DNA from 2 places in the Psychrobacillus sp. NPDC096623 genome. Region 1 is predicted to be linked to the other one. Evidence: predicted binding sites of a transcription regulator. Region 1 holds the regulator's gene; the other holds the start of a gene.
The links. Region 1 encodes Rex, which represses fermentation and respiration genes when NADH is low (regulators of the CRP and FNR family bind a similar motif). Its sites were predicted from a motif close to TTGTGAAATATTTCACAA; they were not measured.
Positions count from the first base shown of each region.

Region 1 (15,320 bases):
ATCCTCCAGTTACCAAAGATTAATGCAGCAATAGCCAAGAATCCATATCCCATATAAATATTGGAAGAAAAGTTAGCTGAAATGGAATAGGCAAAGCACATACCAGCTAAACCTGATAAAAGACCTGATATTAGAACCGCAGAAAATCGTATTTTCGATACATTTACACCTGCTGCATCAACCGAATGAGGATTTTCCCCACTCGCTCTTAAGCGCATACCGAATCTTGTTTTATATAAAAGATACCAAGCAAAAATGGCAATCACAACGATAATCACTTCGAACGGATACACATTCGTAAAGACCGCACCAATCACTGGTATATTGGCTAAACCTTCAATCGTAAACCGCTCCGATACACCTAATCGAAACTTGTCCGAAGCCGCTCCAAATACAAGTGCATTTATTTGTGTTGTTAAGAAAGTCGTTAGTGCTAACGCCAAAATATTAATCACAACACCGCTGATTACTTGATTTGCCTTAAATTTAATACTTAATACAGCATGAATAACGGAAAAACCCATCCCGCCAATCATCGCAAACAGAAACGACACGTAAAATAGATTTTGAACATCTATTCCAGAAGCGTTTGCGATTAACACAGCTGACAGGGCTCCGATGAATGCACCGAAACCTTGAAAGCCTTCAAGTGCTAAATTGGTGATACCACTTTTTTCACTATATATACCACCTATTGCCATGATAAAAAGAGGCAGAGCAAAGGATAATCCATCAATAATAATCGTATCCATTTATGATTCACTGTCCTTTCGATCCACTTCTTTTTCCTTCAAGCGGCTGACTTTATGCTTCACATACGCACCACATGCACTAAACAATAGGATTAACCCGATGATCACAGAAGCAATTTCTTGCCTGATCCCAGCCTGCGAACTCATATACGTGCTTCCCTGGTCAATAATTGATACTAAGAAAGATGAAAAAATAATCCCGATTGGATGAGAGTTTCCTAATAGTGCCACCGCAATGGAGTCAAAACCGATACTTGATAATACTTTGGGTTGTATGGAAGAGAAATAACCTAAATAATACGTTACACCTGCAAGACCAGCCAAACCTCCTGAAATAATCATGGCTAAGACTGTATTTCTTCCGACATTTATTCCTGTATATTTTGCTGCATTTCGATTGGAACCAACAGCTTTAATTTCAAAACCAACCACTGTTTTGTCCATAAGAAACTTGATTAAAATGGCGATAATGATAGCCAAAATAAAGCCCAATGGAATATCCATTTTCAAGTTTGCTATCTCAACATTTACTAACGTCAACCTTGCTTCTTCTGAAATATATTTGGATTGCCTTGAAACAGGATCAACATAATACATTTGAATAAAGAAGCTTATGACATATTGGGCAATATAATTTAACATAATAGTAGATACTACTTCATGTATGTTGAATCTATATTTTAACCATCCTACTAATCCACCCATTAAGCCTCCAGCAACAATTCCAACCAACAAAACAAGTGGCTTTGCAATGATGGCATCTAACCCACTATAACCTACAATTACCGTCGCTAAAAAACCAGAGAAGAGCATTTGACCGGAAACACCGATATTAAATAGGCCAGCTCTAAGAGCAACAGCCACTGCCAAGCTGGCAAACACAAGTGGCGTCATGGCGTTTAGCAAACTCAAAAAATCAGTCAGTATACTCTTGTAGCCAGCATAAGAAGACTTTGGCAAGATCCCTGCCCCTTGGAACAAGTTGTAAAACGCTTGTAACGGATTTTTGCCCAGTAAAAGTATCACTATTGCCGCAGCAATAAAACTTATTAGTATAGAAGCTACCGGGATTGTAATCGGTTGCCATTTCTCATTCCGTATTGGCCAAAACAGACGATAACTTAAGCTTTTTTTCTTTTTATCCTTACTCATGCTTAGCCCCCATCATATATTCACCCACTTCATTGGTCGTTAATGATTCACTGCTTGCAACTTTTTGAAGTTGGCCATTATATATAACACCTATCGTATCCGCTACATTCATAATCTCTTCTAACTCCAACGAAACCAGTAATATCGCTTTTCCTTGATCACGTTGTTGAATCATCATGTTATGAATATTTTCAATCGCACCAATATCTACTCCTCGTGTTGGTTGAACGAAAATCATAAGCGGGGATTGTAATTCGATCTCACGGGCAATAATTGCTTTTTGCTGGTTACCACCACTCATCGAACGAACTTGCGTCTTAATACCTTGTCCACTTCGAATATCAAATTGATCAATTAGCTTGCTGCCAAATTCCTCAAATACCTCTTTATTTAAGATTCCTTTACTAGAAAAGGGCTCCTTATAGTACTGCTTTAATGCCAAATTGGTTGATAAATCGAAATCCAAAAATAGCCCATAGCTTTGTCGATCTTCAGGTATATAAGAAATTCCAGTTTCTGTTCTGTTTCTAATACTTTCATTTGTAATGTCCTTACCTTCGAGGAATATCTTACCTCCGCTGACCTTTGTCAATCCGGCAATGGCATCCGCTATATCAACTTGACCATTATCTGCAACACCAGCAATCGCAAATATTTCACCACTGCGGATCGTAAAGGAAACGTCCTTAACTACTTCAAATCCATCTTCATTTTTCACAGTTAGATGTTCTACCTTCAATACTTCTTCTTTAAACTGAGCAGGTACTTTTTCAGATTCAAAACTTACCTCTCTACCCACCATTAATTGAGCCATAAGGTTGACCGATGTTGTCTTTACATCCAACACATCCACTAATTTACCTTTGTTCAATACTGCACATCGATCGGCCACTTTCTTAATTTCTTCTAGCTTATGGGTGATTAAAATGATGGTTTTTCCACTGTTTCGCAGACCTTCGATAATACCAAGTAAGAAATCGATTTCTTGTGGAGTTAGGACGGCAGTTGGTTCATCAAAAATAAGGATTTCTGCTTCACGATAAAGCACCTTTAAAATTTCCACACGTTGCTGCATGGAAACCGTAAGATCGGCAATTTTTTTTGTAGGATCCACTTCCAAGCCAAAGTCTTTGGATAGTTCTTCAATTTTACGATTGGCATTTCGAATATCTACGTATGGAAAGAGTCCTGCAAACCTTTTAATTGGCTCAATTCCTAAAGTAATATTCTCTGTAATCGTATAATCTTCGACTAACTTAAAATGCTGATGGACCATTCCGATGTTAAGGTTTGCTGCATGGTTCGGCGAACTGATTTGAACCTTCTCTCCCCGAATATAAATTTCTCCTTCATCGGGTTCGTACATCCCACTCAGCATACTCATCAATGTGGATTTGCCAGCACCATTTTCACCAAGCAAGGCAAAAATTTCTCCTTTTTTAATGCCAATGGATACGTCATCATTCGCTACTATTCCAGGGAAACTTTTGGTTATATGTTTCATTTCTACGATATAATTAGACATCGTTGGTTCTCCTTCCTCACCATAATAGGAAAAATAATAGAAGCTCACCATTCCCTAATTATTCAAATATTAGGGATATGATAAACTTCTACTGTAATAGTGTTTCTAATTAACCTTATAAACCTGGAAACTGTTCAGGAGAATGTTCATTAAAATTAGATGCAGGTACGATTGTGCCAGCTTTAACTAACTCGTAAGCCTCATTCAATTTACTTAGCGTATCCTCTGATAATTGATGATGGCCTTCTTCTTTTATAAAGCCAGTTGAATCTGTATCCGCATAAAGAACTACATTTCCGCCTTTGAATGTTCCATCTTCAACAGAATTCAATGCCTTTTCAATGTTCATAGCCATGAATTTTACAGCAGACGTTAAAACAATATTTTCAGAACCATTTACACCGTCATCATATTGGTCAACATCCACACCAATTACTTTTACGTCGTCTTTAGCTTCCTTCACTGCTGTGAATACACCATTACCAGTACCACCTGCAGCAACAAAGATAAGATCTACACCTTGTTTGATCAATGAATTTCCGATTACTTTACCAGTTGCTTCATCTGCAAAGGATCCTGCATAGTTACCACCAACATCAGCCCCCGTTACATCAGTCCCTGCATAGCCTGATAGTTCAACAAGTTCCACATTTTTTTCAAAAACTTTATTAGCATAGTTTACGCCTGATTCAAAGCCAAATTGATAATTGACATTGGAAGGATAAGCGATACCATTTACAACCGCTACTTTGTTTGTCTTTGTTTCTAGTGCTGCAGCCATTCCTGCAAAGAAACCACTCTCTTGTTCAGCAAAATTCATCGCATAGATGTTTTCGAAATCAGTTTGGCCATCTACAGGAGCTGGCTCAGAGTCATTCAAAATAAAGATTTTATCTGGATTTTCTACAGCAATGCTAGAAATCCCAGCAAATTGGAACCCAGGTGTTACAATAACATCATAATCTGCCACAATATCAGCAACAGCTTGTACAGCCGCAGCAGGATCACCAGTTTCTTCTTTAACAGACTTTACTGTTGCTGTTGGATTATTTTCAATAAAGCTCAAAATACCGTTATAGTTATCTTCATTAAAGTTACCATCATCAACGCCAGAAGGACTTGTTACAATGGCAATTTTTAATCCTTCTTCTCCTGTACCAGACTTAGCTTCAGTTTCTTTAGCTGAGTCACTTCCACATGCTGCCATTACAGTAGTCATTAAAGCTATGATTAAGACCATTACTATTTTCTTAGTGCTTTTTTTCATTAAAATTTCCTCCTATGTTCATCATGTTGTATTGTTTGTAAAAAAATAAAAAGCACCGAGTTTGCACCGGTGCTTGACTTCAGGAAGGTAGATAATGGAGAAAATAATAGATTTATCCCATGTTTATGTACGCAACCTCGTAGTCAAGCTATTTACGGTAGCTTGGTAGAAACTTTCGGGCCAGATCCCCAATATTATACGAGAAATAATATTTAATTTTTACAAAACTCATACTAACATCAGAAATTTTAACTGTCAATAAAAAAACAAACATTTGTTTAAATAAAAAACAATTGTTTGTTAATTGAATGATTATTTAAAGTAAAAAAAATATTATGAATAAATCGAGGAATTACCTTCCTTAAATTGACCGGTCGCTTTTTGCAAAGGTTGGTGTAGCACTTGATTAGGGATAAACTTTGTCATTCAAATGATCAAATCACAAAGAATGTCTATCTCCACTTTACAAGCAGAAATAAAAAGAAGCTCCTCAAAAGTTCGCACAACTAATGAGAAGCCTCGATAATAATCCTCTATGTTAGCATTTCGCTTTCGCCTTACATACAAACCCATACATATCAGGAGGTTACTTATATCGACGTACCACCATCAATGACAATATTACTTCCATTCATAAATGCTGCTTCGTCACAGCTTGCAAACAATATACTATGGGCAATTTCCTCTGGTTTTGCGAGACGATTCATGGGCTGTCTTGCGAAATACATCGATTTCAATGCTTCTGGATCTGAAGAAGCTTCAATACGATTATGTACGCCATCCGTATAGGTTGTTCCCGGGCTGACGCAATTAACACGGATATTGGCATCCATTAATTCCAGCGCCATTGATTTCGTAAGAGCTAAGACAGCCCCTTTTGATGCACTATAAATGCTACGGTCTTGATGTCCTTTTATAGAAGCAACAGAACCAACATGAACGATGACTCCGCCACCTTGCTCTCTCATTTGTTTTGCGACATATTGAGATGTAAGGTAAGTCCCTTTAATATTAACGGCCAATGTACGATCGATATCCTCTTCCGTTGTATTCTCAATGGTCCCAGCAGCAACTACAGCAGCATTGTTAACTAAAATATCAATCCGTCCGTATGCCTGTAACGTCTTATTCACCATGTTTTCCACATCGGACTTTTTCGATATATCACCCTGTATAAAGATGGCTTCTCCGCCTTTTTCTTTGATTAACTCGGCTGTTTGTTTACCACGTTCTTTCCCTATTGCATTTACAACCACTTTCGCACCATTTGCTGCATATTGAAGTGCGGTTTCGCGACCTATCCCAGCACCTGCACCAGTAATTAACACCACTTTATTCGTAAAATCCATGTCTAATTCCCCCATTAAAATACGTCTTGTCCTTCACCAATCTTAAATGTTTTTCCTTTTAATGTTGGTTAATCAGTTTCAAAAACATTCAAATAGTCTTAATGCTTCTTTCCAATGAGTCGCAACTTCAACCGGATTAGAATCTTGGAAAACAGCTTCTTTCACAGCTATATCGCCTGCTGAGTGTTCGGTAATTGCTCCATCTTCAAGTAAAGACGATGCTTGTTCCGTATCCACTTATACTCCATAAATTGACATTATATATTGACAGGGTTCTCATGACTACCAATATGGAAGAAAAGGCCTCCCAACAGTTTAGCAAACTGATGAAAGACCTCCTCTAAAATTAGTCATATGCATTTTTTTAATACACAGAAGTGGTAAAGTAATGTAAATTGAACTGGAAACACCTTATTTATAAAGGGTTTCTGGCTTTTTTTACATCATGCCGCCCATTCCGCCCATGTCAGGCATGCCCATGCCGCCGCCTGCTGGTTCTGGAATGTCTGCAACTACTGCTTCTGTAGTTAAGAATAATGCTGCTACAGATGCAGCATTTTGAAGTGCTGAACGAGTTACTTTAGTTGGATCTACGATACCTGCTTCGATCATGTTCACCCATTCGCCTGTTGCAGCGTTGAAACCGATACCGATTTCTTCGCGTTTTAGACGATCTACAACGATAGATCCTTCAAGACCTGCGTTGTTAGCGATTTGACGAACTGGTTCTTCTAATGCACGAAGTACAATTTTCAGACCAGTTGCTACGTCGCCTTCTTTTGTTTCTGCTAATTCTGCAACTTTGTTATATACGTTTACTAGTGCAGTACCACCACCAGCTACGATACCTTCTTCAACTGCTGCGCGGGTAGCATTAAGAGCATCTTCAATACGAAGCTTGCGTTCTTTTAGTTCTGTTTCTGTTGCTGCTCCGACTTTCACTACAGCTACACCACCAGCTAATTTAGCAAGACGTTCTTGTAGTTTTTCTTTGTCGAATTCAGAAGTTGTATCTTCTAATTGAGCACGGATTTGTGTTACACGACCAGCGATGCGATCAGACTCTCCGTTACCCTCTACGATTGTCGTATTGTCTTTAGATACAACAACTTTTGAAGCGCGACCTAATTGTGTAATGTTAGCAGATTTCAAGTCTAAGCCTAAATCCTCTGTAATTACTTCAGCGCCAGTTAGAACTGCGATATCTTCTAGCATTGCTTTACGACGATCCCCAAAACCTGGAGCTTTAACAGCTACAGCATTGAACGTTCCACGTAATTTGTTTAATACAAGAGTAGCTAAAGCTTCCCCTTCTACGTCCTCAGAGATTAGTAAAAGTGGTTTACCTTGTTGTACTACTTGCTCCAGCACAGGAAGAATTTCTTGAATGCTTGTGATTTTTTTATCTGTAATTAAAATATATGGATTGTCTAAAATAGCTTCCATTTTATCTGAATCTGTCACCATATATGGAGATGCATATCCACGATCGAACTGCATACCTTCTACTACATCAAGTTCTGTAGTGAAGCCTTTAGATTCTTCAATTGTAATAACACCGTCGTTACCAACACGTTCCATTGCCTCCGCGATTAAATCACCAACTTCAGAATCTCCTGAAGAAATAGCTGCAACCTGTGCAATTGACTCTTTGCCTTCGATTTGTTTAGAAATTGCTTTTAACTCTGTAACTGCTGCTGCAACTGCTAGGTCAATTCCTTTACGGATTCCTACTGGGTTAGCTCCTGCTGTTACGTTTTTCAATCCTTCACGAATCATCGATTGTGCTAAAACAGTAGCAGTAGTTGTACCATCACCAGCGATATCGTTTGTTTTAGAAGCAACCTCTGCAACTAACTTAGCACCCATATTTTCAAATGCATCTTCCAATTCGATATCTTTTGCGATTGTTACACCATCATTAGTAATAAGTGGTGAACCAAATTTTTTCTCCAGAACTACGTTACGTCCTTTTGGTCCAAGTGTTACTTTAACAGCATCTGCAAGTTTATCTACTCCACGTAGCATTGCGCTACGAGCGTCTTCACTGAATTTAATTTCTTTAGCCATGTGTTAGTTACCTCCTGAATATATTTTTGAAAGTTTTATTAGCCAATAATAGCTAGTACATCGCTTTCGCGTAAGATTAAATAGTCATTATTTTCATATTTCACTTCTGTACCAGAATATTTAGAGAAGATGATACGGTCTCCCTCTTTAACGTCTAGTTCAACGCGAGTGCCGTTTTCAAGTACTCGTCCAGTACCTATAGCAACAACATTTCCTTCTTGCGGTTTTTCTTTAGCAGAGTCTGGAAGTACGATGCCAGATGCTGTTTTTTCCTCAGCTTCGATTAATTCGATTACGATACGATCACCTAATGGTCTTAACAAGTGAAACTACCTCCCTAAAATAGTAAAATTTAATATTATTAGCACTCTTACTCTTTGAGTGCTAACACACTTATAATAATAATTAATCACAGAACATTTTGCAAGTGAGAAGGTATCTTTTTCTTTTATTTCCTATTTCCGATACAATGAAAGAAGAAGCTACAAAGAGAGAGGACTTAAACTGTTCATGAAACAACAAAAAACCGGTATCTACATTTTAATCGTTTACTGCATTATGCAGTTATCTGGAGCTGTGCTGGTGCCAATCTTGCCGTTCCTTTATAATTTTTTTGAAACAAAAGGTGTGGAAGATCCCGCACTTAATATTTCTGGTTGGTGGGTATTTCTTAGCATGGCAATTGCCACGGTAATCACCCTGCTAATCATCCGAAAAGACAATACTTACTTGAAGCCGTTAAAAGGTAACTCAACCCCCACTCTACAAACGATTGGTTGGGGAATTGTCGGATTTTTTCTAGTACTTTTTGGTCAGGGGTTTGCGGCAAGTATTGAGCTTAAATTTGGTGTGGATCCGGGCTCAGAAAATACAACCCAGTTTATAGAAATCGCCCAAGCAGTACCATTTGCTATATTTTCTATTGTCCTATTTGCTCCTATACTAGAGGAACTCATTTTTCGTCGTATCATTTTCGGAACACTACTTCCAAAAACGAATTTCTTTGTAGCTGCTTCTGTCAGTGCGATTGTATTCGCCATTATACACTTTGACTTTACGCACATCCTACTATATGCAGTATCTGGATTTATATTCTCCTTTATTTATTACAAGACGAAGCGAATCATTGCATCTATTATCTCTCATATGCTATTAAATGGATTTGTTGTACTTGTTCAATTTTATGGGGAAGATATTCAGAAATTTTTTGAACAATATTCAAATATGCAGATAATATTTTTTCCTTAATAAAAGCCTTTGACCATCTAGCAATGTGGTCAAAGGCTTTTTACATTATTCAGCATGTTCGTTTCTTATTAAATAGATAAGGGTTTGTAGTTCAACAGAAAGATCGATTGTATGCACGCGGATAGCGTCTTTTGTTTGAATACGAATTGGCGTAAAGTTTAATATCCCTTTAATAGATGAGGACTCTAGCTGATCGGCTACTTGCTGTGCAGATCGACTTGGCAAAGTGAAAATAACTAGTTCAATTCCAAATTCCTCTAGCTTTTCAAGCATCACACTCGAATGATACACCGGTATATCACTTATAGTAGTACCTTCAACAGGAGCCTTAGTATCAAATGCAACGACAATTTTTGTGTTGTGGTTTTTTTGGAAATTATACTTTAGAAAAGCATTTCCCAAACTACCAACACCAATAAGAGCCACATTTGCAGCCTCATCCTGATCGAGTGTTTTACGGAAAAACTCAAGTAGAGTTGGAACGTCATAACCGTACCCCTTTTTCCCAAGCGCACCAAAATGAGAGAAATCTCTTCTAATAGTTGCGGAATCAATTTTCATCGCTTCACTCAGTTCCTGTGAGGAAACTCGTTTATGTCCAGCATTATGAAAGCTTTGTAAAAATCTATAATATAATGGAAGTCTTTTTGTAGTAGCTTGAGGAATTCTCGGTATTTCAGGTTTCATAAAAATCCTCCTAGTTTAGTCAAACAAATCGTTTTTATCTTACTAGACATTTCTATCATTGTAAAGCTATGGCGTTGCAACAACAAGCCCTATCTATTACACTTAGGATAGAATTGAGGTGCGAATAATTGTGATTGTTTTACAAGTCAATCAAATAACAAAATCCTTTAACGGTGAAGATATATTAACTAATGTAAAGCTAGAGGTTCAGGACCGAGACCGGGTAGCCCTTGTTGGTAGAAATGGCGCCGGAAAATCCACTTTACTTAAAATAATAGCAGGTGAAATGTCGTACGATTCAGGCGAAATCATTATGCCCAAAAATATTCGTCTTGGTTATTTAGAACAGCATGCAGGACTCGAATCCAAGCTGACTATCTGGGAGGAAATGAAGACGATTTTTAGTCATCTCATTAACTCTGAAAAAGAGCTCCGTGCCTTGGAATCACAGATGGCAGACCCTGTTATATATGAAGATTCCGAAGCTTATGCACGAGTGGCTGCAACTTATGATGAATTACAGTTAGCCTTTAAGGAAGCTGGTGGTTATCGCTTCGAATCAGATATCCGCTCTATCTTACACGGGATGCAGTTTTTCCCAGATGATTACGACAAGCCTGTCCAAGCATTATCGGGAGGACAAAAAACGAGATTAGCACTTGCAAAAATGCTATTAAGTAAGCCAGACTTACTGATTCTCGATGAGCCTACCAACCATTTGGACATTCAAACGTTAAGCTTTTTGGAAAACTATTTAAAAAATTATAACGGCGCAGTGCTTATCGTCTCGCATGACCGATACTTTTTAGATCAGGTAGTCAACTTTGTGTACGAAGTATCTCGTCATAATGTAGCAAGATACGTGGGCAACTACAGCTCCTACTTAACGCAAAAAGCAAAAAACTACGAGTTAGATAGAAAGAAATATGAAAAACAGCAAGAGGAAAAAGCGAAGCTAGAGGATTTTGTTAGTAAAAATCTTGCTCGTGCCTCTACTACTAAAATGGCTCAATCTAGACGTAAGGTTATCGAAAAAACGGATTGGATGGAGTCCCCAGACGGCGATGAGAAATCCGCCTCATTCGGATTTACGATTGATCGACCTAGTGGCAATGACGTGTTGCGCCTTGAGGAAATCGCAGTCGGTTATCCAAACAAGACCGTCTCATCTAATATATCGTTCTCCGTATACAAGCAGGATCGAATCGCACTTGTTGGACCAAACGGGGTCGGAAAATCTACTTTACTAAAGACCATTATGAAACAGTTGGATGCTGCTGGAGGTAAAATTCAGTACGGAACGAATGTCCAGTTTGGATACTATGACCAGGAACAAGCTGCTTTAACTGGAAACAAAACTGCCCTTCAAGAACTATGGGACGAGTGGCCATTGATGAATGAAAGAGATGTCCGTACTGTATTAGGTCGTTTCTTGTTTACAGGAGACGATGTACAAAAAACGGTATCAACATTATCTGGTGGTGAAAAAGCAAGACTCGCACTTGCAAAGCTAATGCTTTTAAAAGCGAATACTCTTGTACTCGATGAGCCTACTAACCATCTAGACTTAGATAGTAAAGAGGTTCTCGAAAATGCCTTGCTCGATTTTCCAGGAACAATTATATTCGTCTCCCATGACCGATACTTCATTAACCGAATTGCAACCAAGGTAATTGAATTAGCAAGCGATGATGCAACACTATTCCTTGGAGATTACGACTATTATTTAGAGAAAAAGGAAGAAATGGAAGAGCTCGCTTTAGAAAATACCGTCGTTGAAAATACGATAGTGACGAAAGTGAACACATCTACTATTGATAAAGAAGCCAAGAAAAAAGAACGCCAGCTTCGACGCCAGCTAGAGGAATTAGAAAGTAAGATTCCAACGATTGATGCAGAAATTGCAACGATTGAAGAAAAGCTATGTGACCCTGCAATTTTCCAAGATCACGAAGCTGTTCAACAGCTGCAACGTGAATTGGATGAATGGAAAGAAAAGCAAGATGACCTGTCAAATGAATGGTTAGAATTACAGGAACAGCTTGAAGAAATAACACCTTAAAGAAAATAGGTAGTGAAACCAATTCGTTTTTTGGTTTCACTACCTTTTCTTTATCCTTTTTAAAGTCAGAGTCTACTTACTCTTTGCAGAATCTGCAAGGCCTCGACCAATTACATTAGCAGATACCGGTTTCTCTCCTAATTCCCTCGCCCAAATAGATAATTGTCCGATATGGTGTATTTCATGTGCAATTACATGTCGAATAACCTCACCCCAGGAATCCTGTTCAATTCTTCCATCTGGTAATGTATCGTAAAGTATGCGACTTCCCATGCTATCATTCCAGTCGTTCACAAAGGCTTCGACCTCTAATCTAAATTCAGCGTCTAATTGTCGTACTTTCTCCAGAGTACTATAATTTTCAAAACTCTCCTGAAAATCAGGCTTATCCTGTAAAATGCGAATCCAACTCCATTCAACATCAACTATATGAAATAAGGTTTCAAGAATACTTCCTACTCCCCCTGTGCGCTTACATAACAGATCTTCTTCACTTAATCTCTCACACCACTGATACCATTCTTCCCTAACCAACCAATTATACTGAAATAACATTTTCACTAAGTTTCCTCCCTAATAATTGAAAAGTAATCTTCTACCTTATTTTTATTTTCTTTAATCAAATCCTAGCAAATTTGATTGGCGATTCTGATACTTTCTTACTTATTACTTAGAATTCTACAAATTCAGCATTAATCCTTCTTGCGTTTTCATCTTTTATTTACTGTTATGTCGAATCGTATACATATATGTTGGTCAAGTACTTTTTCACCGATATTTTTCTCCACATATTTATTCACATAAAAAAATGAGTTATATCAATCTATCAACAGGTTTATCCACATTGTCCACAATTTATAAAACTAGTTATACACAATGGTGTGTATAAAAATGATACTATATATAGTCTATCGTTAAGTTACACACATGTTATCCACAAATTGTGCATAAGTACGAATGTTCTCTATTGACAACTTCTAAATTACATGATAAAAAATCCTCTTTTCTTGTCGAAGAAAAGAGGATCTCATTTTTAGAAAGTATATACTATTAACTCCATATTTATTTGTCTAGACTTCGGGGCCAAGACCGCCTGAGCAGTCGTTGCGAAATGTTTATTATTTTGCGACGAGCTTTGCTTAGGAGCACGACGATGTCGCGCGCTGAGATTGGCTTCCAAACCATAGGCGCTTCCGCTTTGCTTAGTTCCAACTATCTAATTCTAAACCTGGTCTACCATTCATCGACATATTACTTCTATGTCCTGCTGTAAATTTCGAATTTCCCGCGGCTGCAATCATGGCAGCATTGTCTGTACATAACTTGATTGGCGGCACATTAAAAGGAATATTCTCTTTAATAAAAGCTTCCTCTAGTGAACTACGAAGCCCTTTGTTGGCAGCAACTCCTCCTGCAGCAATGACTTGCTTGACGTTAAATTCACGTGCTGCACGAACAGTTTTTGCTGTTAAAACTTCTACTACACTTTGTTGGAATCCTGCAGCTAGATGGTTAGGATTAATTTTTTCTCCTCGCTGCTCGGCATTATGCTGATAATTGATTACTGCTGATTTTAATCCGCTGAAGCTAAAATCGTAGGACCCTTCTTCCAACCATGCTCTAGGAAATTGCAATGCTTCATCACTTTCGTTAGCAAGTTTATCGATATGTGGTCCACCTGGGTAAGGAAGATTCAACACACGTGCTACTTTATCATACGCTTCACCCGCAGCATCATCTCTAGTCTCTCCGATTAACTCGAATATACCGTCTTCTTTCATCAATACAAGCTCTGTATGTCCGCCAGACACGACTAACGCTAGCAGTGGAAATTCCATCTTCTGCACTAATCCATTTGCATAAATATGTCCTGCGATATGATGTACGCCAACTAGCGGAAGTCCATGTGCAAAAGCGAATGCTTTGGCTGCATTTATCCCTATTAAAAGGGCTCCTACTAATCCTGGACCTTCTGTTACTGCAACTGCATCAATATCCTGCGGTGTCATTCCTGCTTGTTTTAATGCCTCTTCGATGACAATCGTAATTTGCTCCACATGATGTCTCGACGCAATTTCAGGCACTACTCCACCAAATCGTTTATGACTTTCGATTTGAGAGGCAACCACATTGGAGATAATCTCTTGTCCATTTTTCACGATCGATGCCGCTGTTTCATCACAGCTAGTTTCTATTCCTAATATATATTGATCTTTTATCATTTAAATTCCACCCACATCACAAGTGCATCCTCTCCGGTGTCTGAATAATAGTTTTTCCGTATGCCTCCATCTTGGAAGTTAAGTTTATGATATAAGTTCTTTGCTACATCATTTGATACTCTAACTTCTAGTGTCATGAGTACAACACCCTGTTCTGTTACAACACGGATAGCTTCACGCATCAGGCCCTCACCAATTTTGTATCCGCGCATTCGTTCAGCTACTGCCACATTAGTAATATGACTTTCATCCATCACTACCCACATACCACAGTAACCAATTATTTCTTTAGCCTCTGTTTCTGCCACCAGATAATGCGAATATAAATTTGTCGTCATTTCATGCTCAAAGGCTTCCCTCGTCCACGGTGTGTCGAAAGCCTCCTGTTCGATCAATAGTACTTGATCGATATCTGCTATCGTCATTTTTCGGTAAGTTATATTAGTTTCCATTTTTCTTCTGCTCTTTCATCCAGTTTGCCTCTGCTTCGGTAATTCTTAAATACTCTGGTACTACTGTATGCACTTCAGAAGGCTCCATTTTTTTCGCCATTTCTATTAAGACAGCAGCACTTGGTAAATCGAAAGCCGCATTAACTCGTTGAACTTTATCTCCAAGTACTTCTTTTATTTGCTCCCAGTGAATCGAAACGTCCAACCCGACAAATAAAACAGGCTGCTCCAAATTATCCAAAGTTGTCAGTAAATCTACTAAGGACATATGCGCCTCTTTTACTACTTCACCGTTACTATAAATTCCTGCAAATACATTGCCACGTCGTGCATCCATAATAGAACACACAACTCCTTGGAAATATGGTGCATTCTCTGCAAGTGAATGTAAACTCGATACTGAATATATCGGTACATTTAATGTCCAAGCGAGCGTTTTTCCTATCGTTACTCCAATTCGGACTCCTGTATAAGAACCGGGTCCTTTCGCAACAGCAATTGCATCTATTTCATTCGGTTTGATATTTGCTTTTT
Region 1 is NZ_JBIWER010000006.1:89,373-104,692, forward strand. It holds gene ACIQX2_RS15565 (ABC transporter permease) at 1-752, opposite strand, end outside; gene ACIQX2_RS15570 (ABC transporter permease) at 753-1,904, opposite strand; gene ACIQX2_RS15575 (ABC transporter ATP-binding protein) at 1,897-3,429, opposite strand; gene ACIQX2_RS15580 (BMP family lipoprotein) at 3,545-4,696, opposite strand; purine riboswitch at 4,817-4,918, opposite strand; gene ACIQX2_RS15585 (SDR family NAD(P)-dependent oxidoreductase) at 5,287-6,045, opposite strand; gene ACIQX2_RS15590 (hypothetical protein) at 6,124-6,282, opposite strand; gene groL (chaperonin GroEL) at 6,484-8,115, opposite strand; gene groES (co-chaperone GroES) at 8,154-8,438, opposite strand; gene ACIQX2_RS15605 (CPBP family intramembrane glutamic endopeptidase) at 8,626-9,363, shown strand; gene ACIQX2_RS15610 (redox-sensing transcriptional repressor Rex) at 9,409-10,050, opposite strand; gene ACIQX2_RS15615 (ABC-F family ATP-binding cassette domain-containing protein) at 10,181-12,112, shown strand; gene ACIQX2_RS15620 (DinB family protein) at 12,185-12,673, opposite strand; gene tsaD (tRNA (adenosine(37)-N6)-threonylcarbamoyltransferase complex transferase subunit TsaD) at 13,315-14,334, opposite strand; gene rimI (ribosomal protein S18-alanine N-acetyltransferase) at 14,331-14,786, opposite strand; gene tsaB (tRNA (adenosine(37)-N6)-threonylcarbamoyltransferase complex dimerization subunit type 1 TsaB) at 14,776-15,320, opposite strand, start outside.

Region 2 (15,320 bases), on a different contig from region 1:
AAGTCTAATGCCTGCTGCATATTATGTGTGACCATGAGTGTCGTTAGATTATCTTTTTTGACAAGCTTTTCCGTCAAATTCGTTATTAGCTCGGCTCTGGAAGGATCGAGAGCGGCAGTATGTTCATCTAATAATAGTATAGAAGGCTTTGTGAATGTAGCCATTAAGAGCGATAATGCCTGACGCTCGCCACCTGAAAGTAAACCAACCTTTGCATTTAATCGATTTTCTAGATTTAAATGCAAGCTTTCCAGTGAGTGAAGGAAGAATTCTTTTCTTTGCTTATCTACTCCAACTTTCAGGCTTCTTTTTTTATTTCTAGAGTAGGCGATTGCTAGATTTTCCTCAATTGTCATCGTAGGTGCAGTACCGGACATTGGATCCTGAAACACTCTTCCGATAAAACGTGAACGTTTAAACTCCGGTAGTTTTGTTACATCATTTCCATCGATTATCATTTGTCCGAAGTCTGGAGAAAGAGCACCTGAAACCATATTTAACATCGTAGATTTACCAGCACCATTACTACCGATTACCGTAACAAAATCACCAACGTTTAAATGCAAATTTATTTGATCTAATGCAATTTTCTCATCTGCAGTACCCTCATTGAAAATCTTGTTAATATTTTTTATTTTAAGCAAGGTTTTCACTCTCCTCACTCTTGATCAATTGTTTAGATTCACGTAAAGCATGTCGTTTTACTTTCCTGCTTTTTTCACGACGTTTTTCAAAATACTGCGGTAAAATTAAAGCTATAATTACAATGACCGCCGTGATAAGCTTCATATCACCCGGATCCATTATTTCAACTCGAAGCGCTAAAGCTAAAACGATACGGTAAATAATAGCTCCTGCAATTACAGCAAGCGTCGTTCGAACAATTGTCTTCGTACCGAAAATCGCTTCTCCAATAATAACGGAAGCAAGACCGATTACAATCATCCCAATACCTAATCCTATATCCGCAGCTTTCGTATACTGCGCTATTAAAGCACCAGAAAATGCAACGAGTGCATTGGAAAGACCTAAACCTAAAATGACAAGAATGTCTGTATTGGCAGAAAAGCTACGAATCATCTTTTTATTATCTCCGGTAGCTCTAATTGCCAAACCAATTTCTGTTTTTAGGAACCAATCAAAAACCATTTTAATGATAATTATTAAAATAGCTACTATTACTACAGTTCCCCACGTCTTAGGTACGTATTGAACTCCTAATGAAGACAAGAAACCATTGATTCCTTCATCTATTCCTAAACTTCCCCACCAACCATAAAATTGACTAAACAGCGTTTCTGAGTTCATTAATGGAATATTTGGTCGTCCAACAGAATTTTCAACAGTGAACCCCATTATTCGTAAATTGATGGAATACAAAGCAATCATCATTAATATTCCGGATAGTAACGGGTTGATCTTTCCTTTCGTGTGTAACAGACCAGTCATACATCCTGCTAAAAAACCTGCTAAAATAGCAACTACTGTTGCAATTGCTGGATGATAACCGAGCACAATCATGGCTGCTGCAGTTCCCGCTCCTGTGACAAAACTACCATCTACAGTTAAGTCAGGAAAATCTAGCACTCGGAATGTCAAATAAACGCCGAGTGCCATAATTGCATATATAAATCCTTGTTCAACTGAGCCAAAGATTGCTGAAAACATAATACATCAAACTCCTATCTATTCCACAAATTCTGATTCCCATTCATCTTTTACTTCAATTCCAAGGGCATCAACTGTATTTTTGTTTAAAACAAATTTTATGTTTTGTGGATATTGGACTGGTAATTCTGAGGGAGTACTTTCACCTTTTAGAATTTTCACTGCCATTTCACCAGCTTCATAACCGATATCGTAGTACTCAAATCCATAAGCTCCTAGACCGCCGCGTTTTACTGAATCGAACTCCCCTACCATCATAGGAAGCTTGTGCTCGTTGGCAACTTCAACAACAGATTCCAGTGCCGACACAACTGTATTATCTGTAATGATGTAAAGTGAGTCTACTTTACCTATTAATGACTCTGTTGCTTGTTTAACCTCTGCTGAAGTAGAAACCGAAGCTTCCACTACATTTAGTCCAGCCTCAGCCATTTGTTCTTTTACTGCGTCCACTTGTGAACGAGAATTTTGTTCTCCTGAATTGAAGACCATCCCTACATTTTTGGCACCTAGCTCATCCTTTAGAAAAGCGATCGTACTCGGAATTGCGTCTGGTTGTGTATCAACCGTACCGGTAACATTTCCACCTGGACTCTCCATTGAATCTACAAGTTCAGCATCAACAGCATTTGTTACGGAAGTAAATACAATTGGAATATCTTCTGTTTGAGCCGCTACTGCTTGTGCACTAGGTGTGGAATTGGCAAATATTAAATCTACCCCTGAGCTTACTAGATTATTAGCAATTGTTGTATTTAAATTATTATCATTTTGTGCATTTTCTTTTTGATATTCGACTTCAAGACCCGCATCCTCAATCGCTTTTTGAAAACCATCAAAAGCAGCGTTCAATGATGGGTGTTCAACTATTTGGGTAACCCCTATTTTAAATATTTTTGTATCCTCGGACCCCGTATTATTTGTTGAAGTGGATTTTTCTCCACCACATGCAGCTAATATTAATACAGCAGCAGATAAAACCATACCAAATTTTTTCTTTTTACTTTTCATCTTTTTAAACCCCCATTTATACATCCAATACATCAGCGATTCAACTCGCTAAAGTATTTAGTAATAGCAATATTACACTGGAAATGGAGAATAGTCAATAACATTTTGAATTATTCAACAACTGCAATAGCTAATATGAAACTATTACAATTTCTTAACATAGGAATCATATCTCAGTGACAAGTCAGTTATAAACTATAAGGTAGGATATATTGCTTAATTTTAGGAGGAGCACAGGATGGCGATTTTAGAAGATGTTTATCAGGACCTTTTTAGCTATATAATTGATAAAAAAGCGATAGAAACAGTTTTTCAACCAATTATTTCTTTACAAACTGGTCAAATATACGGTTATGAAGCATTAACACGAGGACCTAGCAATACAGTATTGCATAATCCTGAGAATTTATTTGATTATGCACTGAAAAATGGTAAGCTTTGGGAGCTTGAAAATGTTTGTAGAGCCAACGCTTTGAAGCGTGCTTACGAATTACAAGCAGAAGGAAAACTTTTTCTAAATGTTAACCCAAATATTATGAATGACCCTAAGTTTAAACAAGGATTTACGAAAGAGTTTTTGTCTCTTTTTCAGATGGACTCTGACTCCATTGTTTTTGAAATCACAGAACGAGAGGCTATAAACAATTTAAAAGATTTTATCAATACGATAGATCACTATAAAAAACAATATTATCAAATAGCAATTGACGATGTAGGTTCTGGATATTCTGGATTAAACATTATAACGGATGTGCGCCCTCACTTTATTAAATTAGACATGAAACTAACCCGTAATATAGATAAGGATAGAACGAAGCAATTACTCGTTCGAAGTCTATGTGAATTTGCTAATTATTCACAAATACATATAATTGCTGAAGGTATCGAAACAATAGAGGAATTACAAACACTTATCGAAATTGGAGTACACTTTGGTCAGGGCTATTATATTCAAAAGCCAAATTCCATGTTGTTTCCTGTTCGAAGTGAATTGATCAGTATTATTAAGAAAGAAAATAATAGAAAAAACAATATTATTTCTAACCGCTTAACGGACACATCGATTGAACATATCGCTACCCCTCTTCATATGATTTCGAGTGATATGCCGATTTCCAAAGTAAGTAAATTAATGGATTCCAACGATTCCTTACCTGGTTTTTGTATTAAGGAAAACAATAAGCTTATAGGTGTAATTACAAGGAACAAACTGCATCTGAAATTCAGTGGCCCGTACGGTTTCAGTTTATACAATAAAAAACCAGTTTCGGCAATCATGAGCAGACATTTTATGAAGGTAGATGCTGGGACGGCTATTGATGTCGTTGCGAAAATCGCTATGAAACGGGATCCATTACACTTATATGATTTCATCACTATTACGAAAGACGAGTATTATTTTGGAATTGTCACCGTTAAGGATTTATTAGAAAAAAGTATGCAGCTTGAAATTGACTATGCCAAGCACTTAAATCCTCTTTCGGAATTACCCGGGAATATTATTATTGAACAGCAGCTACAAAAATGTATTGAAGATAAAAACGAACTTATTGTACTGTATTTGGATATTGATAATTTTAAACCATATAATGATGTATATGGTTTTGAAAAAGGAGATAAGGTAATAACGGATCTCGCAAAAATATTAGAAAATATCTGTCCTCCCAATGGATTTATCGGCCATATTGGTGGAGATGATTTCATCCTAATTATAGATGTAGCAAGATGCAAAGAAATTTGTGAAGAGATTATTGAAAGGTTCAGTAAAGCCATTGAAAATTACTACTATGCCTATGATATTATGAGGGGTTTTATAATTTCAAAAAATAGGCACGGAGTTGAGGAACAATTTCCGCTATTAACAATGTCCATAGCAGGCTTAACAAATCGTGAATCTCAAACTATTTACGAATTATCTGAGAATGCAACTAAAGTAAAAAAACAATGCAAACAGCTGCTAGGAAGTAATTATTTAATCCAGTATTAGGTAAATAAGAAAAACTGTGCACTAAAAGGCCCGATTCTTTAAACTCAAAACCTGTTCCTATCGATTTTGAAGGGCTTTGGATAGACATTTTGATGTACACTCAGTGTTTACCGGACAAGTATACTTTCAAATGTTTAAGTTAATAGATGATTTTGTATAGAAAAAAGAGCCGGGAGATCCAAGCTCTTTTTTCCTGTCTATTTTTTACTAAAGCACAAAGGTAGTTTAAGTATGATTTTTCACAAAAAAAGACTGCTAATTAAAACGTAAAAAATAGGTAATTTTCGTTCGATACCATTCTCTCTACTTACATTATACCATTACTTACAGGTTATTTATAGACTACTCTTTTTATAAATCGCATACTATACTGTTATTGTTATGCACAAATCTAAACATATAAGGAGTGTATCAGTATGAATAGCAAACCAGATGTCCTAGATAATGGTCCTTTTTTTCATGGTACTAAAGCAGAACTAAAAATTGGAGATTTATTAGAAGCTCAACACTTATCAAATTACCAAGATAAAAAATCTAACTATATATATTTTACTGCAACACTAGATGCGGCAAAATGGGGTGCTGAATTAGCAAGATCTAATTCAAAAGAAAGAATTTATATTGTAGAACCAATAGGTTCTTTTGAAAATGATCCGAACTTAACTGACAAGAGATTTCCTGGAAACCCAACACGTTCTTATCGGTCTAAATCTCCTTTGAAAATAAAAGCTGAATTAAGTTCATGGGAAAGACATACCGATGAAGAAATAAATCATATGCTTACATCTTTAAAAAAGTTAACTGAACAAGGTAAAAATGTAATATACGATTAATCCATAATATCTATAAGGTAATGATGTAAGAAACCAAAAACCAATTTACTTTGGCACACTGTCTGAACCCGGAGCAGAAATTTCTTCAATTGTTACCTCCCTCAATATTCGCCATAATTGATAGACCATTCAGATGTAAATTTGTTACATCATTAAATGTTCTTATTGAATTAAACTGCCGCGCTAATTTAAGTGAACACTTGCATAATCTTTTATTAATTTTAACAAAAATATCCAGCGGAAAATTATATCGGGAACCCTTTTTTCCAAAATCATTAACGATTAATAAGCCTTTTCGTTTAACAGAGCCTAAATAAAAAACTACACCTCCATTTGTTAGATGTGTCTAACAATTGGGGTGCAGTTCACAATGGCAAATGCGTTTTTTTTCATATCTGATTGTTAGTTAGAAACCTTTTCTTTATCTTTTTTAATTTGCTTACTTCTCAATTGACCACATGCAGCATCGATATCAGTACCTTGTTCCATACGGACACCGCAATTGATCCCTTTGTTTTTCAATGTTTGGAAGAAAGCACTAATGGACTTTTCACTACTACGTTGATATTGTCCATGCTCATCCACTGGATTGTATGGGATTAAGTTTACATAAGACAGATGACGTTTATTCTCAAGAAGTTTTGCTAATTGTTGCGCTTCCTCTACATGGTCATTTACGTCTTTGAGAAGAATATATTCGAATGTAATACGACGGTTTTTCTTCTCTAAATAATAATCTACAGCTGCCATAACTTTTTCAATCGGGAATGCTTTATTTATAACCATGATTTTGGAACGTAGTTCATCGTTTGGTGCATGCAATGAAACGGCAAGATTCACTTGAATATCCTCTTCTGCAAAATCCATAATTTTTTTTGCAAGACCACTAGTTGAAACTGTTATATGACGAGCACCGATTGCAAGCCCTTTTTGGTCATTCACAGTACGTAAGAAATTCATCAGGTTTTTGTAATTATCAAACGGCTCTCCGATACCCATAACAACGATGTGACTAACACGATCCTCTTTTTGCATTTGGTCTAAATGGAACTGAACCTTCATAATTTGTTCCACTATTTCACCCGCGTCAAGGTCACGGCTCTTTTTAAGTAATCCACTAGCGCAGAAGCTACATCCAATATTACATCCAACCTGTGTCGTAACACAAACAGAAAGTCCATATTTAAAGCGCATTAACACTGTTTCGATTAAGTTTCCATCTTGCATCTCAAAAAGGAATTTGATCGTCCCATCTGCTGATTCTTGTTTCACACTTTCTTTCAATGTTTGAATGACAAAGTTATCTTCTAAAATTTGAAGACAATCTTTGTTTACATTTGTCATTTCTGCAAAGCTTTGTACTCTTTTAATGTACAACCAGTCCCAAACCTGCTCTGCACGGAATTTCTTTTGGCCATGTTCCATTAACCATTCGATCAATTGATCTCTAGTTAGACCATATATAGATTTTTTCATTATTAGCCCTCATTTCAGCGTATACAATTTGCCTATTATACTATAGTTATTTACCCAAGACAACTTATTATACTAGAAAAAAGGTTCAAATGAAATATTTATGCTCTATTATTCAGTTTCAACTTCATTCTCTCTTATCCAATCACTATAGCTACCTACGTATAGTTGAACATTTTCGTAACCAGCTTCTTTTAAACAGCTATATAACGGTGCGGCTGTAACACCACTTCCACAATAAGCTATAACCGGTTTGTCCTTCGGAGCTAAGTCTGCCAATTTTCCCTTCAACTCTTCTTGCTCTAAAAATTTCCCGTCTTTTTTAAGCAACTCCCAGTCAAAGTTAATAGCAGTAGGAATATGACCCGCGATTGAATCGATAGGTTCACTTTCACCTTTAAAACGAACATTAGATCTCGCATCTATCAATTGGCCCTCTGTAATTCCCGCAACAACTTGTCTCACTTCATCCATAGTAAGTAATTTACGGTTGGTCCAATTAGGTATAGTTGTCGTCTTTGTATAGACAGGTTCGCTTTTTGAAACTGGCAACGCACGCTTTAAATCCCCAAATCCAGCACGGGATACATATACATTAGTGAAACCTGCCCAATCCAATAAAAAATATGCGCGCAATGCAAATGGAGCTGCTCCCTGGTCGTAAATTACGATAAAGTCATCTACATTTAAACCAGATTTCTGAACAAGACATGTCATTTTTTCCTTCGAGATCATCGGATGTCGACCATTTTGACTGGTCATATCGGATAAATCCTCTTCTAAATCCCAGTAGATTGCGCCTTCTAAATGCTCCTCATTATACGATTTTCGTCCAGCGGTATTATCAGTTAAATCAAATCGAGTATCGATAAAACGGGGGTTATACTCTAAAATCTCCTGTAATTCAATAAAAACTTTAGCCATTTGATCACTCCTTTATAGTCGTGCGTATATTGATTTCCACAAACGAAGTGTTTCTTCCTGCTCTAATAATTTTCGTTCTGCATCTATTTGAGTTATCGATTCCTGTAATAACTTTAATCGTAATGCCTCAGATTCAATATCTGAATATTGTTCAATCCAATTACCTAAACGATCTTTTTCCTTCGTTAAATACCCATCTGCTTCTATTTTAGAAAGGTCAGCTAACGCATCGCGAAGTTTTTCTTTTTCATTGTTCTCAAAAAAGCTTTTTGTATTTTTGAAGTAGGATTTAACTTGATCATATTTCGCAACGCTTTCAAAAGGTCCTACAAAATCTAGCAACTCTCTCTCCATTACTTCATGAGGACTAAACGTAAAGCTTGCGTTCCAATCTTTAAGCACACGAATTTCTTCTTTTTCCATTTGAAGGATTTGCTGTTGAATAAACTGGAGAATGCGGAAATTAGATACACGCATTTCTTGTTCAATATCAAAACGAATCATTTTGAGAATATCCTTTAAGGCAAGGTCCAGTGCGACAGATGCAGAGTTATTGGCAAATAAAGACGGATTATAAGCTTCTTTGAAGAATTCATTGAAACGATAAAATACACGTTGTAAAACGTAATAAAGGAGTGTATCTAACTCCTGTTTTGCATCTTTTGCAATTTGTGTGGACTTCCCAATTGAATACCTTTTACGAATATTTTGTTCATAATTTCGGAGCTCGATTAATCGTTGGTCTTTCCTTGCAAGATTTGCTTCTGTTTGATCGATTAAGCTTAATAATTTCGATTGTTGACGTGTCGCTTCCTCTTCGAGAGCAGTAATAGAAATTTGTTTTAAGTCTTTTTCAAGGAAATGATGGAAGGATTCTTCAAATTGTTGCATTCCTTTATGGACCGATAAACCACTTAGTTTTTCTTTTAATCCTTGTAAACTTGAAACACCATAAACTCTTGGGAAACGAATGCCAAATCGTTGAAGTTCATCCTGAACATATTGCTTTACTAAAGTAGCTTCCTCTTCAGAGTCTGCTAAATCGATTGCATTTACCACGAAGAACATTTTATCTAGCTCGAATGCATCCTTTACCCGACCGAGCTGAATAAGGAACTCACGGTCCGCTTTAGAAAATGCATGATTAAAATAAGTGACAAACAATACAGCATCCGCATTGCGAATATAGTCAAATGCAACTCCTGTATGTCTCGCATTAATCGAATCGGCTCCAGGAGTGTCTACGAGTGTAACGCCTAATCTTGTTAGTTCACAATCATAATAAAAATCGATGAAATCAACAAAACAGCTTTTGGATTCGTCTGCGACAAATTGGCCGAATTCTTCTCCAGAAACGTGTAGAACATTACCTAACTGTGCCTTAAATGTTGGATATCCTTTATAAAAAGCTGTAACAAACGACTTATGAACCTCTTCAACTACTTTCTCTTTCATAACAGAACTAGCCTTCTCATAAGCTTCCTCTAAGGTATGGACAGTTATACCAAGCTGCTCATATGCATGCGACACATCAGCTAATATTTGTCCCTCTGATTTCAACACAACATCAGCGGTATTATGCAGATGTTTTTCAGATATAGGATGGATTTTATTGATAGCAGCTGTTGTAGGATTAGGGGAAACCGGCAATACATTTGCTCCCATTAATGCATTGGAAAAGCTAGATTTCCCAGCACTAAATGCTCCAAACAAAGCAATAGTAAATTGTTGGTTTTCAACTCTTAAAGCCTTCCTTTTAATAGTTGCAGCCGCCTGTTCAAAAGCTGGCAACTCAGCTAATACTTCTCCAATTCTTTTTGCACGACTAACTACAGCCTCTGCAGAAAGAAGAACTTCCTTGTTCTTTACCTCTTCAACCTGCGCCACATTTTCAACTGGCTGCTCCGAAGTGTGTTCTTGTTCCTCATAGGCAGTAATTGAATTTTCAAATTGAAGTCGTTCCTGTTCCCAGTTTTTTAACAATTCATCTCGATCTTTCCGCAGTGGCAAGGATGGAGTAGAAACTGTTTTTTCGAATGTTTGGATTCGTGTATCTATTTCTTCTAATGCATGTATCGCTAATTTCTTTTCGGTTAATTCATTTGTTTTTGATGCTATATGGTCTTCATCCTCAATCGGATTTTCTTCAATATAAAGTATACTTTCTTCTTTCCATAAATCTGTTTCATTGATGTAATAACGATTAACAGCTTCGGTAACACGATTAGCAAAATTCAAGATTGCATTACCGGTCGTACTTGCACCCTCATGTAAAGAATTGTCGATAAGTCTAGTTGGTATGCTAAATTGGATTTCATCGATTTGGGTTGTTTTTTCCTCAGTTAGTAAGGAAACGTCTTTTAACATCCGCTTCATCAATAACTTCAAATGATTTGTTATATTCGTGGAAATAATTTTATCTAACTGACTTATTACATCGTTTAGTCTTCTTTGTCTCTCTTCCTCGGTTTTCTTTTTGCTTCCTAAAAAGCCTACTTTAAAAGTTGTTTGCTTACTCTCCGCATACGATTTCAATGCTTCACGCATCTCAAACGTCATAATAGAAGCATTTTCTAATATGTTTTTACGAAGTTCCTCGAAAGTCTTTTTCCATAGAGTAACGTCTTGGAGTTTTACTTGTTTTTGAGCAAGTTCCAATTGTTCTTTAATATCTTCTTTATTGTTCCAATCCTCTTCACTAAGCTGGTTATCAAAGGTTTCAAAACATGCTGCTTTTTCATCCTCTAGGAAATCTACATGCTCATCCTTCAATTTTTCTAACGTAGCTTGTGCAAGCGTTAAATAATAATCCTCTTTGTTTTCAATAGAGCTAGTCACGATTTGTTGAACCTGTGGAAAGTCGTTATGTATAAAGTCCTTATTTTTTAAGCTAGTATAAAAAATCGCTTTCGGCTCAACAGACCAAGATTTGAAAGCATCTGAGACTGATTGCTTATAGGCAGCGAATGGTAATTCCTCTTCTCGATGCTTATCCACTTGGTTTACGATTAAATATACATTTTTATTATAATGAAGTAATTGCTTCGTAAATTGAAAGTTTAGCTCTGACTGAACATGATTATAATCCATTACGTAAAAAACAATATCTGCTAAGTGCAGGGCAGATTCAGTAGAAATTCGATGCGCATCATCTGTTGAGTCTACTCCGGGAGTATCCATTATAGTGATACCTTTTGGGAGCTTTGAAGTGGCATGTCCTATTTCAATTTGAGAAACCTTGCTGCCATCTTTTGAATATTTTTTTACTAGTTGTATATCATACTCTCCAGAAAATCTGACAGGCGGCTGATCTACGAAGTGAACGAGTGCATAGTTATCTGCCGTATTTTGGACTGTTACGATATTTGCAGATGTTGGAATCGGACTGGTTGGAAGTAATTGTTCGTCTACTAACGCATTGATCATACTCGATTTACCAGCGGAAAAGTGACCTGCGAAGGCAATAGTAAATGTGCCTTTTTCCAGTTTACTAGCAAATAATTTAGATTTACGATAACGTTCGTCGTCATTGTTTTTTTGGAAAATAGCTGCAAGTAATGCATTTTGTTCTTTTATCGTTTGTAATTCCTTTGAGTTCTGCATATAAAAAGTTTATCTCCTTCATAATTCGACAATGTATACCTATCATAGCAAAATTTTAACGTCTATAACAATAAACTTCGATTCAGCAAGTATTTAATCTCGAAAAGAGAAATTTTAATTCTATTTTTGGAGGGGTTGATACTCTAGTTGGAATTATGGGCAGTTTAGTTGGAATTTTTTTAAATTTAGTTGGAAAAATGAACATGTAAGTTGGAATAGTAAAAAATCACCAAAAAAAGACCACCAAAATCGGCGGTCACCTAGTAAATAATAATATTATTCAGAATTGAAACGGTATATTGCTATCTTTTTGCTTTCACCAATAATGTCATCACGATTATTTATATGATTTTGGCCTTAGGTGCGGTAGATTTTAAAATATATGCTGTTACTCCACTATACAATATAATGGACGAACCAATGATAATAGCTAACATATAAATCATCCTCCCAATTGAATTTGATATTCATTCTCATTCATATGATACCACATTATATTTCAAAATTCTACAAAATCTATTCTTTTTTCCTATCCCACATGATAAAATTGTTACATCTATACTAGATGGAGGGGAAAAAATGAGTACTTCTAAACATATTCAAACAGTTTTAAATGGGACAATCCAATCCCTTAAATCAGTTATACCAATCTCAATGGACATTAAACCCCCTTCCTTGATGGTGCAACCATTTGAACAAAAAGAAATGGGTGTACTTATTGGAATTATCGGTGATATTAAAGGAAGAATAATTATTGATTCTACTGCTGAAAGCTTCTCTGCTATTGGTGCAACTATGTTCGGAATGCCATTAGAAGGTGAAATGCTCGAGTCCTTTACTGGCGAGCTCGGGAATATGGTCGCAGGAAATATATGTACATCGGTTGCAAGTAGTGGAGTTCAAGTTGATATAACTCCCCCTACTGTTATTGTCGGTTCTACCCGTTTATTTGGATTTCAACATGCATTTAAATTACCTGTAGTGATTGAAAATATTGGTGCAATGACAATTATATTAACAATAGATGAATAAGGAATAGAACCTCCTATTTGAAGGAAGGTTCTTTTTTTATTTTTAAAAATGATTCTAATTTTGTAATTATCCAAGTTAGCGATCACATTTCACATATAATTCACAGTTTACATGCGTGAGTGTGATTTTTATCACATCTTCTCACTACTAATATATTTATTATGGAATTATACAAGTTGAATTTGAGGAGGTGTAAGTAAATGTCAAAAAAGAAAGAAAAAGATTCTGATTTAAAAGGTACTCTTTATTCAGTTGGTTTTGTTGGCATATTTATGTTAGTTACTTGGTTCATGGCATTTTACTTATTCATAGACAGATTTTAATTTAATTGGAGGTTTAGGACTTATGCATATCCATAAGTATGAAAAGTGGTGGCTAACTTTTGGGATTAGCTCGTTGGTATTATTTTTAGGTATAGTTGGTTATAGTGCATTCCATTTTGGTTCACATCCCCCAACAGGTAAGGTTTACATCGATCCAGAGCGAGTGGATGAAATAGCCCCATTTAATAATCCAGGGGTTCATAAAGTAGAAGGGAAAAAATGGGACTATGAAGTAGTTCTAGTAGCTTCTGTCTTTTTCTATAATCCTCCTGAGATTGAGGTGCCATTAGGTTCCACTGTAAAGTTCATATCTACAACTAAAGACGTTGTTCATGGATTTCAAGTTGCAGGAACAAATATAAATATGATTCTTGAACCAGGTTATGTTTCGGAGTACGTAACAACAGTAGACAAAGCCGGGGAGTTTTTAATCTTATGTAATGAATATTGTGGCGTAGGACATTCTTCTATGACGTCTATGCTAAAGGTGGTGGAGTAAATGACAACGATTAAAGAAAAAGCATTAGGTTTTACTATAGTTGATCGTCGTGATGGTAAATTAGCTCTTGCTAATATGTATGTAGCATTTATCGCATTATTCATCGGTGGTCTTTGTGGATTACTACAAGTTTTAGTACGCTCTGGTAAATTTACACTCCCTTGGGAAATTGGGTATTATCAAGTTTTAACTGTTCATGGTGTGTTATTAGGTCTTATTTTAACAACATATTTTATTCTTGGTTTCCAAATCGCTGCTATGAGCAGAACTTCTGGTACGTTTACAGACAAACAACGCTTACTCGGTTGGATTGGTTTCTGGGTAATGACTATTGGTACGGTTGCAGCTGCAACAATGGTTTTATTAAACGAAGCTTCTGTATTGTATACATTCTACGCCCCTCTTCAAGCACATTGGATTTTTTATGTGGGTATGGCATTAGTAGTTGTAGGATCTTGGATTGTTGGTATTGCTTTATTTATGAAGTACGTTGAATGGCGTAAAGCGAATCCTGGTCAACCTAGTCCTCTTTTGTCGTTTATGGTTGTTGTCAATATGGCTATGTGGCAAATCTGTTCTTTAGGAGTAGCTGTAGAAGTAGTATTCCAGCTTATACCGTGGTCTTTAGGATGGGTTGATAAAGTAGATGTATTGCTTTCTCGTACGTTATTCTGGTATTTCGGGCATCCATTAGTATACTTCTGGTTATTACCAGCATATATGGTTTGGTACGTAGTCATTCCAAAAATTATTGGTGGAAAAATTTTCTCTGATGCTTTAGCTAGACTTTCTTTTATGCTATTCTTACTATTCTCTATTCCGGTTGGGTTCCATCATCAGTTAACAGAACCAGGGATTCAGTCATTCTGGAAGTTCTTACAGGTAGTATTAACGATGATGGTTGTTATTCCTTCCCTATTAACAGCATTTTCAATGTTTGCTTCATTTGAATTACGTGGAAGACAGCTTGGTGCTAAAGGATTATTTGGTTGGTTTAAAAAACTTCCGTGGAATGATGCTAGATTTACAGTTCCATTCATCGGAATGGTCGCGTTTGTACCTGCTGGTGCAGGTGGTATTATTAACGCATCTCACCAGATGAATCAGTTAATTCATAATACGATCTGGGTAACTGGTCATTTCCATTTAACAGTAGCAACAACTGTAGTCCTAACTTTCTTTGGCGCATCTTACTGGTTACTACCTCACTTAACTGGTAGAGTGCTGACAAAACAAATGAACAAATTAGCTATTATTCAAGGTATTGTTTGGGCAGTCGGTATGACTATTATGTCAGCTGCAATGCATATTGTAGGCTTGATGGGAGCACCTCGCCGCTCTGACTTCTCTACTTATGGTGGTGCAACGCAAGCAACTGATTGGATTCCGTACCAAATTGCACAAGCAGTTGGTGGAACAATTCTTTTCGTAGGTATTATTTTAGTACTATATATTGTCGTAAATCTATTATTCTTTGCTCCTAAAGGGGAAACAGAGTTCCCTATTGGAGAAGTTTCAGAGCATGCTGAAAAGTCACCTATGTGGTTGGAAAACTGGAAAATTTGGTTAACAATTTGTATAGCATTAATCTTGTTTGCCTATACAGTTCCAGTGATAGATATGATCCAAAATGCCCCTCCAGGCTCAAAAGGATATAAATTCTGGTAGTAAAATTGAAAAATGGTTAGTCGAGACTTATGTCAAGACTAACCATTTTATTTAGTATAACTAATTTTACAAAAGGCTATTTCAATGGTGAATTTCAAGCAAAGTTGATTCCCGCTCCGGCCGAACAATTTCCGCGGGCGTTGCTTTACCCTCCTTGCCTGGCTTGTGGGATCTTCAGCTTTCTTTTGCCACTGTAGTCGCCGCCTTGAGCTCTAATATCTACAAAATCGCTTAACCATTCTTATTAAAGCTTATAAATTCTTGTGTACTTTTCTTCTAAATAATCTGCTAAGTATTTA
Region 2 is NZ_JBIWER010000002.1:583,423-598,742, reverse strand. It holds gene ACIQX2_RS07705 (ABC transporter ATP-binding protein) at 1-644, opposite strand, end outside; gene ACIQX2_RS07700 (ABC transporter permease) at 637-1,668, opposite strand; gene ACIQX2_RS07695 (ABC transporter substrate-binding protein) at 1,687-2,679, opposite strand; gene ACIQX2_RS07690 (GGDEF domain-containing protein) at 2,918-4,666, shown strand; gene arr (NAD(+)--rifampin ADP-ribosyltransferase) at 5,083-5,499, shown strand; gene rlmN (dual-specificity RNA methyltransferase RlmN) at 5,902-6,975, opposite strand; gene ACIQX2_RS07675 (sulfurtransferase) at 7,084-7,896, opposite strand; gene ACIQX2_RS07670 (dynamin family protein) at 7,909-11,499, opposite strand; gene ACIQX2_RS07665 (chemotaxis protein CheX) at 12,079-12,531, shown strand; gene ACIQX2_RS07660 (cytochrome c oxidase subunit 2A) at 12,732-12,854, shown strand; gene ACIQX2_RS07655 (cupredoxin domain-containing protein) at 12,877-13,353, shown strand; gene ACIQX2_RS07650 (b(o/a)3-type cytochrome-c oxidase subunit 1) at 13,354-15,021, shown strand; gene ACIQX2_RS07645 (carboxypeptidase M32) at 15,266-15,320, opposite strand, start outside.
Region 2: a site for Rex is predicted at 12,651-12,668, ahead of ACIQX2_RS07660 (cytochrome c oxidase subunit 2A). Genes of this name have one in related genera too.